Regions from separate parts of the Exiguobacterium sp. NPDC077395 genome, predicted to be linked through region 3. Evidence: riboswitches for the same ligand, from Rfam matches in the RefSeq annotation. Region 3 holds a riboswitch; each other region holds the start of a gene.

Evidence for each region. Region 3 has a riboswitch for S-adenosylmethionine ahead of ACQKD4_RS11875 (Na+/H+ antiporter NhaC family protein). Riboswitches for the same ligand answer to the same signal wherever they lie in the genome.
Region 1: another riboswitch for S-adenosylmethionine. It lies ahead of msrA (peptide-methionine (S)-S-oxide reductase MsrA); the one in region 3 lies ahead of ACQKD4_RS11875 (Na+/H+ antiporter NhaC family protein).
Region 2: another riboswitch for S-adenosylmethionine. It lies ahead of ACQKD4_RS00845 (2,3-diketo-5-methylthiopentyl-1-phosphate enolase); the one in region 3 lies ahead of ACQKD4_RS11875 (Na+/H+ antiporter NhaC family protein).

Annotation. Positions count from the first base shown of each region.
Region 1 is NZ_JBNNHU010000001.1:1,175,678-1,180,732, forward strand. It holds gene ACQKD4_RS06030 (DUF6678 family protein) at 132-548, opposite strand; gene tnpB (IS200/IS605 family element RNA-guided endonuclease TnpB) at 676-1,764, shown strand; gene ACQKD4_RS06040 (hypothetical protein) at 1,882-2,139, opposite strand; gene ACQKD4_RS06045 (DM13 domain-containing protein) at 2,285-2,806, opposite strand; gene msrA (peptide-methionine (S)-S-oxide reductase MsrA) at 2,907-3,431, opposite strand; SAM riboswitch class I at 3,500-3,599, opposite strand; gene ACQKD4_RS06055 (hypothetical protein) at 3,644-3,805, opposite strand; gene ACQKD4_RS06060 (amidase family protein) at 3,919-5,055, shown strand, end outside.
Region 2 is NZ_JBNNHU010000001.1:144,420-149,474, forward strand. It holds gene ACQKD4_RS00830 (cupin domain-containing protein) at 1-440, opposite strand, end outside; gene ACQKD4_RS00835 (methylthioribulose 1-phosphate dehydratase) at 454-1,071, opposite strand; gene ACQKD4_RS00840 (2-hydroxy-3-keto-5-methylthiopentenyl-1-phosphate phosphatase) at 1,068-1,718, opposite strand; gene ACQKD4_RS00845 (2,3-diketo-5-methylthiopentyl-1-phosphate enolase) at 1,715-2,869, opposite strand; SAM riboswitch class I at 2,940-3,041, opposite strand; SAM riboswitch class I at 3,247-3,349, shown strand; gene mtnK (S-methyl-5-thioribose kinase) at 3,432-4,583, shown strand; gene mtnA (S-methyl-5-thioribose-1-phosphate isomerase) at 4,580-5,055, shown strand, end outside.
Region 3 is NZ_JBNNHU010000002.1:273,320-278,374, forward strand. It holds gene ACQKD4_RS11860 (divergent PAP2 family protein) at 1-31, opposite strand, end outside; gene ACQKD4_RS11865 (rhodanese-related sulfurtransferase) at 149-1,090, opposite strand; gene ACQKD4_RS11870 (TVP38/TMEM64 family protein) at 1,319-1,963, shown strand; gene ACQKD4_RS11875 (Na+/H+ antiporter NhaC family protein) at 1,982-3,265, opposite strand; SAM riboswitch class I at 3,335-3,429, opposite strand; gene ACQKD4_RS11880 (GGDEF domain-containing protein) at 3,528-5,055, opposite strand, start outside.

The DNA of each region.
Region 1 (5,055 bases), on a different contig from region 3:
ATATATTTCTTACCTTTCCGACGGGAGGCACGGAACGCAAGAGAAAAGTCAAATACAAGGATTTGGGCCGTCTGCTTACGCCCTAATTGAAATTAAGAGCGAAAAGTGTAAATTGATCATAGTGAGTTCTACTAGATATAGTCAACATAAGATCCGGTATCAGCATATCCATAAACTCGAATAGCATCTTCAAGAATCTTTCCAGGAACATGAACTTTTTCAAGGATATCTAAAAGGTCTTTTCGGAGTTCCTCGGTATCTGCCTTGATTTCTAACCATTCAATGTATTTGTAGTCCCCAAGTCTGAAATGATAATACCACTCAACATCCCACATTGAAATATAGCCGGTTTCAATATCTTTTGTCCGCCATTGGAAGTGAGTAGGAGTATTGCACATTGCTTCTCTAATTTCTTCCCACTTTGTATTATTCATCACTGGATGGGAGTAATAAGAGGTCATTTTAACTAAATCAGGCGAGAATTCTCCCTCCTCTAAGCGTCTCGGGGCGTAGCCCAGCGTAGGCGGGAGATGAATCGCCCGGTCCAATAGTCTTCTCCTCCTGTGACAGATATGACGAACAAAAGTTCGTGATTCCGTCAGATTCTCCCTCCCCCTCCGCGGGTAACGGATGAGGAAGACACATCACGATCTGCTGGAGGGAGAAGGGACGGACATGCTGAAAGGTTACACATACAGGCTCCACCCGACGCCTGCACAGGCCGAGTTCCTCATCAAGACGATCGGCTGCGCCCGGTTCATCTACAACAAGCTGCTCGAGGACCGCATCGCCATCCGCGAGGAGGCGAAAACGGGGAGCGGAACGAGACGGAAACCGGCGACACCCGCCTCCTACAAGCCCCTGTTCCCGTTCCTCGCCGAGGCGGACAGTCTCGCGCTCGCGAATGCGAAGCTGAACCTGGACACCGCGTTCGCGAAGTTCTTCGCCGGGACGGGCGGCTTCCCGAACTTCAAATCGAGACGACGGTCGCGTGCCTCCTACACGACGAACAACCAGCATGGCACGATCCGCATCGAGTCGGGAAAAGTCCGTCTGCCGAAGGTCGGGTTCGTGCGGTTCACCCAACATCGCCCGTTCGAGGGCGTCATCCGGTCGGCGACGGTCTCGATGACCAAGACGGGCAAGTTCTTCGTCTCCATCCTCGTCAAACAGGACGATGAACCATGGATCCCAGCCGAGCACAAGGTCGGGATCGATCTCGGTCTGGAACACTTCGCCGTCATGACGAACGACGCGATGGTATCGGAGAAAATCGAAAACCCACGTTTCCTTCAACAATCCGAAGCGAAGGTCAAGAAGGCGCAACGGGCGCTGTCGCGAAAGAAGATCGGAAGCAAGAATCGTGAAAAGGCAAAATTACTTTTGGCCAAGAAACACGAAAAGATTGCCAACCAACGCAAGGACTTCCTTCACAAACTGTCAAGACGGATCGTTGACGAGAACCAAGTCATCGTCGTGGAGACATTGAAATCGAGCAACATAATGAAGAACCGACGCTTAGCCAAATCGGTTGGCGATGTCAGTTGGTACGAGTTCGTCCGTCAACTCGAATACAAATCAAACTTCTACGGACGGACGCTCATCAAGGCAGACCCTTGGTACGCATCCACTCAAATCTGCTCCACTTGCGGAGTAAAGGGCGAGAAGAAGGCGATGGACGTGCGTGAATGGACATGTGTCTGTGGCGCGCATCATGACCGTGACATCAACGCGAGCATCAACCTATTGATGTTGGCCGACTGACAATCCTTCAGGGCAGGGACTGCCCAACGAGCTTGGTAAACAACCGTGGCTAATAAGAGCACGGTCTTCCCAAGAAGCTCCCACTTCAATTTGCAAAGCAAATAAGTGGCGAGTAGTTCACTCATTCTCCTCTTTTTTCAACTTGCGTTGTCTAATACGCCACATCATCGACGTTATAAACGCCGCCCATCCACCGAGTACAAGGATATAAATTGCCAAGAATAACACAAATTCTCCATAGTCTTCGAGCTTTTCAAATGGATTTTGAATAATCATCGGTTCGGATAATATACCGACCATCATCAATGGAATGAAGAAAAGAAAGAAACGTTTCCAAAAGTAGTGTTTGTATGGTTGTGAGAATGTCTGCTCCATAATCGTGTACCTCCTCAATTTAATTACACTTATTTACATATATGATAGCATATTCTCAATTAATGTTGGATGATTGGTCTTTATTTTTTAGGCAAATTCAATTGAAAAGAGGGTGGCCAATTTGTTCAGCCACCCTTCAGTCAATTCATTCACTTGTTACAGCCAGTTCTCCAGTCCCGAACGTCGCGCTGAACGCACGGCACCAGATGACGACTGTGTTGTACTCTTCTAGATTCACATCCGCAGGGACTAAATAATTTTGATTCCCGATGTTTCCTTTTAACGATCCTAGACTGACGCCTTCGGTTGTCTCTTGTCCTGGCTTCGTCAAATAGACAAATAAGTCAGGTCCGTTTGTCGTCTCAAACTCCTCAAATCGGAGGTACGTCCCGTCTTCTGCCTCGACGGAGCGAATCGTGCCCGTCGTTTCATAATTTTTCTCCCCGTCCATGAACACACCCGCTACTTCGGTTTGACTCGGTTGTGCTTCCGGTGTCTCAGTTGTCTCTTCCTCTGTTTCTTCTTCTGAAGCAGGCGTCTCAACAGCTGTCGGTGGTAATCCTTCATCGACGGTCTCTGTCAAGAAAAGCGGTGAGATGAGCCACCAGGCGACGGCGATCACGGCTACGCCGATCACACCGATGATAAGTTTCGTACTTGTTTTCATGTATAAGTCCTCCTTTTCGGATGTATGAACCATTAATAGCCTTTTCCCGATTATTGGGCTTATAAAAGACGCGAATGTTAAAATTCGCGTCTGATGACCGTTATACGGTTTCGGTCCAGTTCTCTTCGATGAACGTGTCCCGTCCTGAGATGGCCCGGTCTTCTTTATAGTGTTTCGGATTCTTTTTATGGTAATCCTGGTGATACTCTTCCGCTTCGAAGAATGTCGTCGCCGGAGTGATTTTTGTGACAATAGGTGCCGTGAAGCGACCACTTGCCGCTAATACGTTTCGACTCGCCTCAGCCGCGATTCGTTGTTCCTCCGTGTGATAGAAGATGGCTGGGGCATACTGTGGCCCGCGGTCTTGGAATTGACCACCTTCATCGGTCGGGTCGGTCTGAATCCAATATAGCTCGAGGAGACGCTCATATGAAAACAGAGATGGATCATATGTGATTTGAACGACTTCTAAATGACCAGTCGTTCCAGTTTTGACTTCTTCATACGTCGGATTGTCGATCTGTCCGCCCATATAGCCGGATACGATTCCTTCAATCCCTGGTAGTTCTTCAAAAGGTGTTACCATGCACCAAAAACAGCCACCTGCAAATGTTGCTTTTTCCATCTTGTCGTTCCCTCCAAATCGTATTTCAACAAAAAAAGCGCTCACGTCGGATGACATGAGCGCTCTCGTCATATCGTCCAAGGTTTCCCTTGCTGGTCGTAGCACCTTGCCAATGGCAGGTTGCTGTGAAGTCATGGAGCCAGATCTCTCGTTCACTCTTGATATCGATATGTAGTTGGTGAGAGCATCATACCACCCTCAAAATACTTTCGTCAATGATTCGGTTTTCGCTTCAACTGAAAAATCGTCAAGACGATGATAAATCCAATCAACCCAATCGAAATGAACGGACCATACGGCACATTTTCTCCGTATAACTGCAAGAAAAATAGACCGAACACAGCGAGTAGAACGAATATGTAGGAGCGTGTCATAGGAACCTCCTGTTTTTTCTTAAGTGTAACAAGAACACATCGACTTGGCGATACGAAAAGGAAATCAGGCATAGAGCACGAATAAAGTGGGAGAGATAAAGGAGGAATGTAGGATGGAAGAAATCCAATTACATGAACTGACGATTGAACGTGCACATCGTGGGTATAAAGAAGGACAATTCACGGCACGAGACATAACAGCGTATTATCTTAGAAGGATTGCTGCATTTAATGAGCGACTTCATGCCGTGATACAGGTAAATCCGGACGCCCTGTTCGAGGCAGAGGCGGCAGACCGGGCCTATAAAAAAGGAGTACGCAAACCGCTCCTCGGCATCCCCGTCTTAATTAAGGACAATATCGAGACAGCCGGTCTGATGCGTACGACAGCAGGTGCCGCCGCCATGCGACATCATTTTGCAGGTCGAGATGCCGAGCTCGTGAAACGATTGCGGGATGACGGGGCCATCATTCTCGGAAAAGCGAATCTGTCCGAGTGGGCGAACTTTTTAACGGAAGATATGCCGAATGGTTGGAGTGCTGTTGGCGGACAAACGAAGAACCCTTATGGCGACCAATTAGATGTCGGGGGATCGAGTTCTGGATCGGCTTCGGCGGTTGCGGCAAACTTGACACTCCTTGCCGTTGGATCTGAGACGAGCGGCTCGATTGTACACCCGAGTGTGCATAATAGTATCGTCGGAATCAAGCCGACCGTCGGCTTGATCAGTCGTTCAGGCATCATTCCGATCTCACGTTCTCAGGATACGGCTGGACCGATGGCGCGTACCCTTCGTGATGCGGTCGTTGCCTTGCAGACAATGTGTGGTGAAGATTCGGCTGATCCTGCGACATGGGAAACTCCAGTCGGACCGCCTTATGTGACATGTCTCGATGTCCGTCAAGCGGTCGGGATGCGTGTCGGATTTATCAAGCCAACTATTTCAGACGAAGAAGTCGGGTTGTATGAACAGGCACTTCGATTGTTGCGTCAAGCCGAGGTTGAACTCGTCGAGATCTCGTTACCGAAACACGATGCATTAGAACAGGCAGATATTTTGTTTGATGAATTCAAGCTTGGGATTGAGGCGTATCTTGCGAACACAACTGTGTCATTTAAGACGCTTTCAGACTTGATTGAATGGAACGCGGACCACCCCGAATCGATTCCGCACGGGCAGACCATCTTTGAACAGTCAGATGCACGTTCAGGGCGTCTCGTCGAAGCTAGTTATCTCGACCGTCGGATT
Region 2 (5,055 bases), on a different contig from region 3:
GTGAAGTAATGACGCGTGTTGACCGGCACCGAGATGAGGTCACCCGGGTTGAGCTCGATATTGAAGTATCCACGCTCTGCATCGTCGATGGCAAAAATGCCGTGACCACTGACGATGAAACGAACCTCGTCGTCCGTATGGTGATGTTCTTTTTGGAAGTTGACGAGCAGTTCGTCTAAGTTCGGCGTCGCATCGGATAAAGAGATGACATCAGCCGTTTGATAACCACGTCGCGTCGATACGTCTTGAATCTCGTCTTGGAACGTCGATAAAATGACGGCTTTGTCTTCGTCTGTTAGTTGATAGTTTTCTTGAAGGGAAGCAGGTAATTTCGCGATGTCCCATGCTTCGTAAAGGATGCCTCGTGATTCTAAAAAGTCACGTACCTCTTGTTGATCACTGACACGTTCTTCGGTTTGTTGAAAATAAATCGTTGCCATGTTGAATTCCTCCTTATGAATGGACGCCTAAGGCGCGTAATTTTAATGAGTAGCTAAATAAAAATTCATATGCTTCTAGATAACGTTTTGCTGCAGCGGGTGTTTCGCCCCAAACGGTGATCCCGTGATTCCGGATGAGGACGGCACCGGCATCGCTTGTGACATGTGGGGCAAATGCACGGGCGAGTGTCGGGATATCCGCATGGTTCTCGATAATGGGGATTCGGACGCTTGCCGTTTCCTCCCAATAGCCGAGTGCCTTGATGATTTCTTGACCCGTGAACGTGACATGTCCGTTCGCCGCGTAAAGCTCTGAGATGACGTTGTTGTCGACCGTGTGCACGTGAAGGGAACAGGTTGCGTTCGTCTTGTTAAAGATTTCGACGTGTAGCAACGTCTCCGCGGACGGTTTGCCTGACTGCTCTCCAATCAATTGACCGGTCGCATCGACGAGGACGAAGTCTTCATCCGTACGCTTCCGTTTATCACGACCGCTTGCTGTCACGAGGAACGTCAACGGGTCGTCCGATACGCGGATTGCCAAGTTGCCGCTCGTCCCGGGAAACCAGTCCCGTGCGGCAAGCTCGTCTTTAATGTCAGCAAGTTCGACCCATCGTTCTTGTACGGTCATACATTCACTCCTTTCATGTGAGCTGAAATGTCATAGAATGTCTCGAACGGAACATAGTAGATTCCTTCCGCCTCGCATAGTGAAATCAGTTGACCCCGCGCATACACGACGTCGGCACGTTTGACGATTTCAAAATCGGTGACAGAGTCCCCGATGACGATCAACGTGTCGGTAGGTGAGACAATCTGTCGGGCAATCGTCGGCTTGCAACATCCGCAGTCGTTCAAACAATGAACATCGCATGAATGAGGCCATGTGACGCGCGCCGTCTCTCCTGAAAAATCAACGTGATTGCAGTAGATGTGTTCAGGTGCGACATGACCTCCTAGAATCGGATGGACGAAAAAGTCCATGCCCCCACTGACGACATCGAATCGAAAGCCGTACGACTGGGTCTCTTGCAAAAACTCGACAAACCCCGCTCGAAGCGTGATGGTCGACTGAAGAAACTCACGATACCGCTCTTGCTGGTTACTCGGGAGCAGGCTGAACATCTGACCGACGCCTTCTCGAATGGAGAGCGTTTGGTTCAAAACACCATCTTTGAGTTCGATCCATTCAGGTGGGGCGAAGCGTCGCATCAACGCGATGATGTTATCTTCTTCCGTGATGGTCCCGTCGAAATCACAGATGACGTGCGTACTCATCGCGCACCCCACGTATTCAGCGCAGTCGATAACGCATCGGTCTCGCTCGTTTTACCGATTGCCTGATCGATTGCTTGGCGGAACGCCCTCGCACCGGCAGCCGCACCGTCTGGATGCCCATGAATCCCACCGCCGGCATTGATCACGACATCCGTTCCGAAGTCACGAATCAAATCCGGGACGAGTCCTGGGTGAATCCCGGCAGAGGGGACCGTCAGAATCGGTTTCGTCCAATGGGATTCCGTCGCGTACGTTTGAATCTGTTGTGTTTCGTCTTTCGGAGTCGACAGTGAACCATATGGCGACGGGAAGAGCGTCAAGTCTGCCCCGGCGAGTCGAATCAGTTTCCCGAAAAGGAGGGAATGACGAATCAATCCGGTCAACGCTCCCGCAAAAGCAGGATGTGCCAAAATCGGGACGTGAATCTCAGGGTCTTTGGCGAGCTCTCGTAACGCGTCGAGCCCGTACGTATACACATTGAACAACAGTGCGGTCGCGCCTGCTTCGATCAAACGTTTTGCCTGATCGCGTAAGGTGAAAACGGGTCCGCTCAACGTGACGGCGTATAGAACGGAACGACCCGTCAGGTCTTGATGTTCTTGAATGATCGATGCCCCGACCCGTGCCCGTTCGATCGATGGGGTGAGCGGATTGTCATATAAAATCTCATCGTCTTTCACGAGATCGATACCACCTGTAAACTGGTCACGGAGCTGTGTCGCCAAAAAATCAAGGTCACGCCCGATGACACCTTTGAAGATGCTCATGGCGAGCGGTCGGTCGTGTACTTGAAGGATGTCGCGGACCCCTTCAACACCGAATGCGGCACCCGGAAAGTCCGATGCGAGCTCATTCGGGAGCGATAGGTCGACAAGTTGGACGTTTGGGTCGAGCGACAGTTTTCCGAATGTCGTCGTCAGAATGGACGAGAAGTCCGGCGTCACATTATGTAGCGGGTAACGAATCGAGAAACGACTCGTCGTTTCCTGTTGGGAGGTATCGATGACCGCGCCTCGGAACGCCTGTAGTTGATGCTGTTCGAGATGGTTCAATTCGGTCCATGTTCCGACGGTCAGCTCATGTGCGATTTTCTCAGCCACGCGTTCGACGTGATCGGTATGTTTGATTTCATAAGTTGCGATGATTCCCATAAGTTCCTCCTTTCAGGTCAAACAAAAAATGACCTCATGCCAAGGCAAGAGGTCATTCGAAAACAATGAACTCTTATCTCTCAGCGATAGCTGCAAGAATTAGCACCGTGCCATTTCTGGTCGGTTGCTGCGACATCATCGGGCTTGTCCCTCCGTCTGCTCTTGATAAGAATAGTTGTGAAGTTGTGAAATTTAATTGAATTTTTACATAGAATCGCTCACTCGTCAATTCCTTTTTTTGAGAAAAAAAGTTTGAAAATAATGTTTCTATATATGCGTGTCAAAAATAGGGAGTCGACCGAAAATAGAGGATTGACAACTAGCGTGCCTAGTCCGTAATATTCGTCTCAACACGTCAAATACAACTACATCATTTACTCTTATCGCGAGTTGGCAGAGGGAATTGGCCCTAAGACGCCGCAGCAACCGACCATTTGGCACGGTGCTACATCCACCAGACATATGTCTGAAAGATGAGAGGAACAACCAATTTGGGTGTGCCTCTTTCTCGCGGAGAAAGGGGCTTTTTTAATGCATAGATTCAAGAAAGGGGAAAATTATCATGGCTTATGAGGCGTTTACAGAACAAAGTGTCGTCGAACACGTTCGACAGTTGGGGTTACTAGAAGAGGGGATTGCAGAATGTGAGGAAATTGGAGATGGAAATTTAAATCTCGTCTTTCGCATTCGTCAAGGAGAAACGTCATTGATTGTGAAACAGGCGTTGCCGTACGCAAAAGTTGTTGGAGAGAGTTGGCCGCTCACGCTTGACCGTTCGTGGATTGAACAACTGGCCCTCCGTGAGTTTTCAAAAGTCGTACCACAATTCGTACCGGATGTACTCGGTAGTGACCGTGAACTCGCCTATACGATTTTGGAAGATTTGTCAGCTTTTGAAATCGTCCGGTCAGGCTTCCTAAAAGGAGAGAGCTATCCGAATTTGGCGCGTCACGTCGGTACATTCCTCGGGGAAACGTTGTTTGCGACATCTGACTATGCGAAAGGACCGCTCGCCAAGAAACAAATCGAAAAAGAGTATTACAATCCAGAGCTATGTGATATTACGGAAAAGCTGATCTTCACCGACCCGTATCGCGATGCAGAATCGAATCAAATCGAAATGGCTCTTCGTCCGGACGTGGAGCAACTTTGGTCAGATCTCGCCTTGAAAATTGAAGTGACGAAATTGAAGGTTGGGTTCGTGACCAAACATGAAGCGTTGCTACATGGGGATTTACATACAGGAAGCATTTTTGCGACGCGTCAGGAAACGAAAATCATCGATCCTGAGTTTGCCTTTTACGGTCCATTCGGTTTTGACATCGGTCAAATCATCGCCCATTTGGTGTTCTCGACGTATGCACATCCGTTGAAGCGGTTCGAACGCTTCACAGAAGTGCTCACTCTGTGGGAGACGTTCGAAAAAACGTTCCGTACACGCTTCACACAGGCGGTCGAGCCGTTCAACACAGTAGGATTCGTGGACGAACTGTTGCCATCGATTTTGAGTGATGCGATCGGCTACGCAGGCTGCGAATTGATTCGTCGGACGGTCGGTCTAGCGGGTGTCGCTGACTTAGAAACGTTGCCAGACGACCTTCGGATCGAACGGAAACGTCACGCCTTGGAGCTCGGCACGTGTCTCATCAAACAGCGCCATCAGATTCAATCGATTGACCAGCTAATTCCAGTCCTATCGGAGGTGCGTGTATGAGTGTGCAAAGTATTCATTTCGATGCCGACACCGAGGTGTTGACGATTTTAGATCAGACACAGTTGCCGCAAGAAGAGCGCTATGTCGAAGTGTTAACGCTCGAACAGGCAGAACAGGCGATCAAGGCCCTTCAAGTTCGGGGAGCACCGGCCATCGCTTACTTTGGGGCGTTCGTCCTCGCGAAAGAGGCATCACGTCTCCAGGACAATTTATATTTTCACCGCCAATTGGACCAGGTCGGCCAACGGTTGATTGCGACAAGACCAACAGCGGTCAACTTACAACATGTCATCGAATCACTCCTTCGACTAAATGTGGGGGAAGACTTTGAGCAGATCGCAAAAGCCATCAAAGCGCGTGCGATTGAAATCTATGAACAAGACGTGGCGACGTATCGCACGATTGGTGAGCATGCGTTGACCGTGTTACCTGCTGGAGGGAACGTGTTGACGATTTGTAACGCCGGTGCCAT
Region 3 (5,055 bases):
GTAAAGGTTCGTTAAACATGCATCTATTCACTTCCTGTCTGACATAGTAACTTCACTATACCCGAAAGCGGGGCAGACTAGACGTTAAGATTTCGTCAAAAAAAGTGTCACGGACAGCTTGTCCATGACACCTTTTGGTCGATTTTTGTTACCCGACTACTCCTTCAGTTTCCTGAAGTTTCTCTGCAATGTTGTCGATGATATAACGGTTGCGTGGGTGTCCTTGACACTCTTTCGAGCATGAACGCATTTGTTTCGGTTCACACTCTTCACAACAGAAATGTTGCACATTACACTCCGGGTTTGCACAATTAACGTAACGAACCGTCTCGGTTCCACAGTGCATGCAGTGTGAAACAATAGTCGGGTTCACAGAGTTAACAGGGACGTTGATGCGCTCGTCAAAGACGTAAAGCTCACCATCCCAGTTTTCACCTTTCGTCGCTTCGTCTTTTCCATACATCGCGACGCCACCTTTTAAGTGGAAGATGTTGTCGTGACCTTGGTCACGCATATATGCTGTAAATTTCTCGCAACGGACGCCACCAGTACAGTACGTGAGCAGTGTTTTCCCTTCGTAGAGGTCTTTGTTCTCTTCGAGCCATTCTGGCATGTAACGTGAAGCCTCTACATCGATTTTGATCGCGTTTTTAAAGTGACCAAGTTCGTACTCGTAGTTGTTACGAACGTCGAGGATGACGACATCATCACGATTCATCATCTCTTTCCATTCTGCTGGTTCGAGGTATGCACCGTGTTGTTTCGGTACATCAAACTCACCATCAAAGCGCCACGTCACGAGCTCTTTCTTGTGACGGACAAAAATTTTCTTGAACGCATGCTCTTCGACTTCATCGATTTTGAACTCGATATCGCTGAAGAGTGGGTTTGCTTTCAAGTCGTTCATGTATTGCTCAGTCTGTTCCCAAGTACCAGAGCACGTCCCGTTGATTCCTTCGGAGGAAATCAAGATGCGTCCTTTGATGCCAAGGTCTTTACAATACTTCAAATGTTCTTGCGTGAGTGTTTCTGGGTCTTCGATGTTGACGTACTTATAGTACAGCAAGACCCGCATTGGTTTTGTTTCCATGTTGTGTTGCTCCCCTGTGTTCAGTTTTTTGCAGGAAAACGAACGTTGGGTTGTGTCGTTCGACGAATAGACTTGCCTGCAACCACAAGTCCATTATTATATGATAAATATCACGACGAATTTTCGCAAATGGTTTTTAATTTTTTTTGACGAATGCAGGGAGATGCGTCTTGAAAATCGAATTCGGGTATTAGAGTAGTAGTAACGAAAGTTGAAGGTGGAACGACTATGCTCACTTCTCTCCAACAGTACATCATCCAATTAATCGAATGGCTTCAAAGTTTGCCTGGCGGTCCTTGGGCCGGACTCGGCGCTCCGTTTTTAGAAGCGATCTTTCCGTTTTTGCCACTCGTTTTAATCATTTCAGCGAATGCGGCAACATATGGTTTTTTGTTAGGGGTCCTTTTATCATGGATCGGGAACTTACTCGGAACGATTGTCGTCTTCGTGGCGGTCCGATATGTGTTTCGTAAACCGATGACGCGCTGGCTCGAGAAACATAAAGCGGCGGTCTATTGGTTAGAACGAATCAACCATATGAGTCCGATCTCACTCGGGTTCTTGTATTCGCTCCCGTTCATCCCAGTCAGTTTGATCACCTATTTGCTGGCGCTCATTCAGATGCCGCTCCGTACGTTCATTTTGGCGGCGGGATTCGGGAAACTACTCGTCGTCGTCATTTTCTCGGTCATCGGGGATCAATGGGAAGAATTTATCCAAAGCCCGTTTCGTTTATCGATGCTCGGTCTGCTTTTGGTCGCATTGTGGGCCATCAGTCGAGGACTAGAAGAAGTGCTCAAACGACGCGCTTTCAAAAAACGCAACGAGCAATTGAAGCAAGAGATGATCACTAAACGACAAACACCCCTTTGAACAAGGGGTGTTTGTCGTTTAAGACTGCTTTTTAAAACGCGGGAAGTTGAATGCAATCGCAATTCCTCCACAAATAAAGAGGAGGAACGGATAAAACATGAACGGGACGAGGTCAGGCGAAGCGGTCTTCGTCAACTCTGCGGCGATGAGAAGTTGCGCTCCGTATGGGAGAATCCCTTGTACACCACATGAGAAGATGTCGAGTACACTCGCTGATTTTTTCCGTTCGATCTCGTATTCGTCCGCAATGTTCGCGGCGAGTGGTCCGGCTACGAGAATGGAAATCGTATTGTTCGCGGTCGCTACGTTCGTCGCACTGACGAGACCCGCGATACTCCACTCGGCACCAGCACGTTTTTGAATCCGTGACGTCAACGCATCACGCAAATACGTGAGTCCGCCGTTGTGCGAAATAAGTCCGACGAGGCCGCCCATGAGTAACGTCAAGAACGAGATTTCGGCCATACCGACCATACCATCGGCGATAGCGGTCACAAATGCTGTGACGGATAAGCTTCCGTCGAGAAGACCGATGATTCCGGTTAGCGTGATCCCGCCCAACAGGACGAGAATGACGTTCAGTCCCGTTAACGCCAGTCCGATGACCGCGAGATACGGAATAAGTTTATACCATTCGAATGCAGCGACATCAACCGTCGATTCACCGTTCGACAAGACGGCGAGTAAAATCGTCGTGATGATGGCAGCTGGTAGCACGATCCAAAAATTTGTCCGGAACTTATCGCGCATGTTCGTCCGTTGCGTCCTTACGGCAGCAATGGTCGTATCCGAAATGAATGAAAGGTTGTCTCCGAACATGGCTCCGCCGACAACTGCCGCGGCTGCGATGGCGACGTTCACACCACTTTCCTCATGTATACCGAGGGCAATCGGCGCAAGTGCCGCAATCGTCCCAGTCGATGTGCCCATTGCCATTGAAATGAAAGCAGCAATGACGAATAGTCCACTTAAGAGAAGCGATGGGGGTAAGAGTGTCAACGCGGCGTTAACCGTCGCGTCGATGGCACCGATTGATTCAGCTACCGTTGAAAAGGCGCCGGCCAGTAAGAAAATAAAAATCATAATGATGATTCCCGGATTTCCGGCACCTTGTGCGATGCGTTCCACGGTTTGTGTGGCGCTTCCTTTTGTCATGAACGCTGCGACCATCAATGCGATCATGGCTGCGACGAGAACTGGAAACTTATAAAAGTCCCCATAGTAGACACCCGCCCCGATGAAAAAGAGCAAGAAGACGAGTAACGGCAGAAGTGCCCACTTGTTTGCTGTTGGTTGTTCCAAAATAATCACCTCACTAAAAAATAAAAAGGACCTTTTTCTTGAGAAAAAGGTCCTTCGTGCGAAATACCCTTTTCATCTTTCGGACTGTTGTCCGCTGGATTTGGCACAGGTTCCCCGCTGCCGAGACTTCATAGGGCCAGTCCCTCCGTCTCTCTCGATAAAAAGTTAAGTTATCCTATTATCAAACACGTTCCCTAACGTACCTGTTTCAAATCCCGTTGTCAACCTAAAAACTCCCCAATTCGATGTGAGAAAGGGGAGTTTACGTCGTTAAATTGTTGAAGTGCGCTACACGGTTACGTCCTGCATATTTTCCGCCAACATACAGGGCACGGTCCGCATTTCGAATCGTATCATCGAGACGCTTGTTCCCGAACGCTTCAATTGTGTCGACCCCGATGGAGGCGGTGACAGAAATCTCATGGTGGTCAACATGAAACGGTTTCGCTTCGATTTGATGGCGAATCCGCTCCGTGATTTCAATCGCTTGGTGCATATCACAATGATTGAGCAATAAAATAAATTCTTCGCCACCATAACGTGCAGCAAAGTCGTCTGGACGGAGCACTTGACGGATTCGTCGTCCGAACTCTTGTAAGACATGGTCCCCGACCTGATGACCGTACGTATCGTTAATCTTTTTGAAAAAATCAATATCGAGCATGGCAACCGATATAGGATATACCGACATATCGGATATTTGTTGAATGCCATATTCATAAAATGCACGCGCATTAGCAAGAAGCGTTAAACTGTCCGTCCGACTCTCGGTATAGAGGCGGTCCCGTTCGTGACAACGGCTAATGGTTCGGTTGAACGATTTTAACAATTTGATGATTTCGTGCTGAATAATCTTTGGATAACCGTATACAGGTTCTCCCATCATAACAATCCAGGTGCGAATCTCTTCGATTTCCTCCGAACGAACAGAAACGAAGCTGTGGTAATCGTCGTGGAAAGCATCAGAAAGGGAAGTATCCCATTCAAAGCGCATCTCATAGTCGAGGACTTGCTCGATTGGCTGACTCATGTCAAGCAACGTAAAGACGATGGGTCGATCGATGGGCTGTCGCGTCTTTAAATCAAAGTACAGGGTGCGTTCAAACAATTTAAACTCGACATACCCTTCATCATAATGATTCAGCTGTTCGCATTGACTTAAAAATACTTCGATGGCTTGCGCCTCGCTCTGTGACAAGGAAACGGCCTCTTTCGCTTCATCGTATTGCTCAATCAAAGATTTGAATGCATCTTGTCGCTCTTTTTGAATGAGGAGACGTTTAATAAAGAATGTCAACGCAGCGGCGATGCTACTGACGACGAGTAAGTTGGTCTCTCGGAAAAACGCTGCCGCTAAGATGAAAATCAAACTGACGACGTACGTATAGAAGGCAATCTTCATAAAGTCGCTTAATGCGATGTCGACGCGGAACCACCATTTCACCTGATATTTTTGGAATACCGTGTTTAAGAAGATGGCAAGGAACAGTCCGGCAAGCGGCACGAACGAATCTTGCGAATAAAAGTCGAGACCAGTCTCCCCACCGAGGGCGAGATAAACCGCTGCCGGGATGACAATCTCTAAGTACGCCGTAATGGCATTCCACGGATACGTGAAGCGGAAGCGGCGAATAGCAACTTTCGGTTTCAAGTTGGCGAATTGAAAGACGAACAACCCGATTTGGTTGACGATGAGTGCTGTTTCAAATCCAAAGAATAAAAATAAAATTAAGACGATACTTTCAGAAAAAGTGAAGTACACACCTTTGACTTCGATCGAGTCGAGTTGA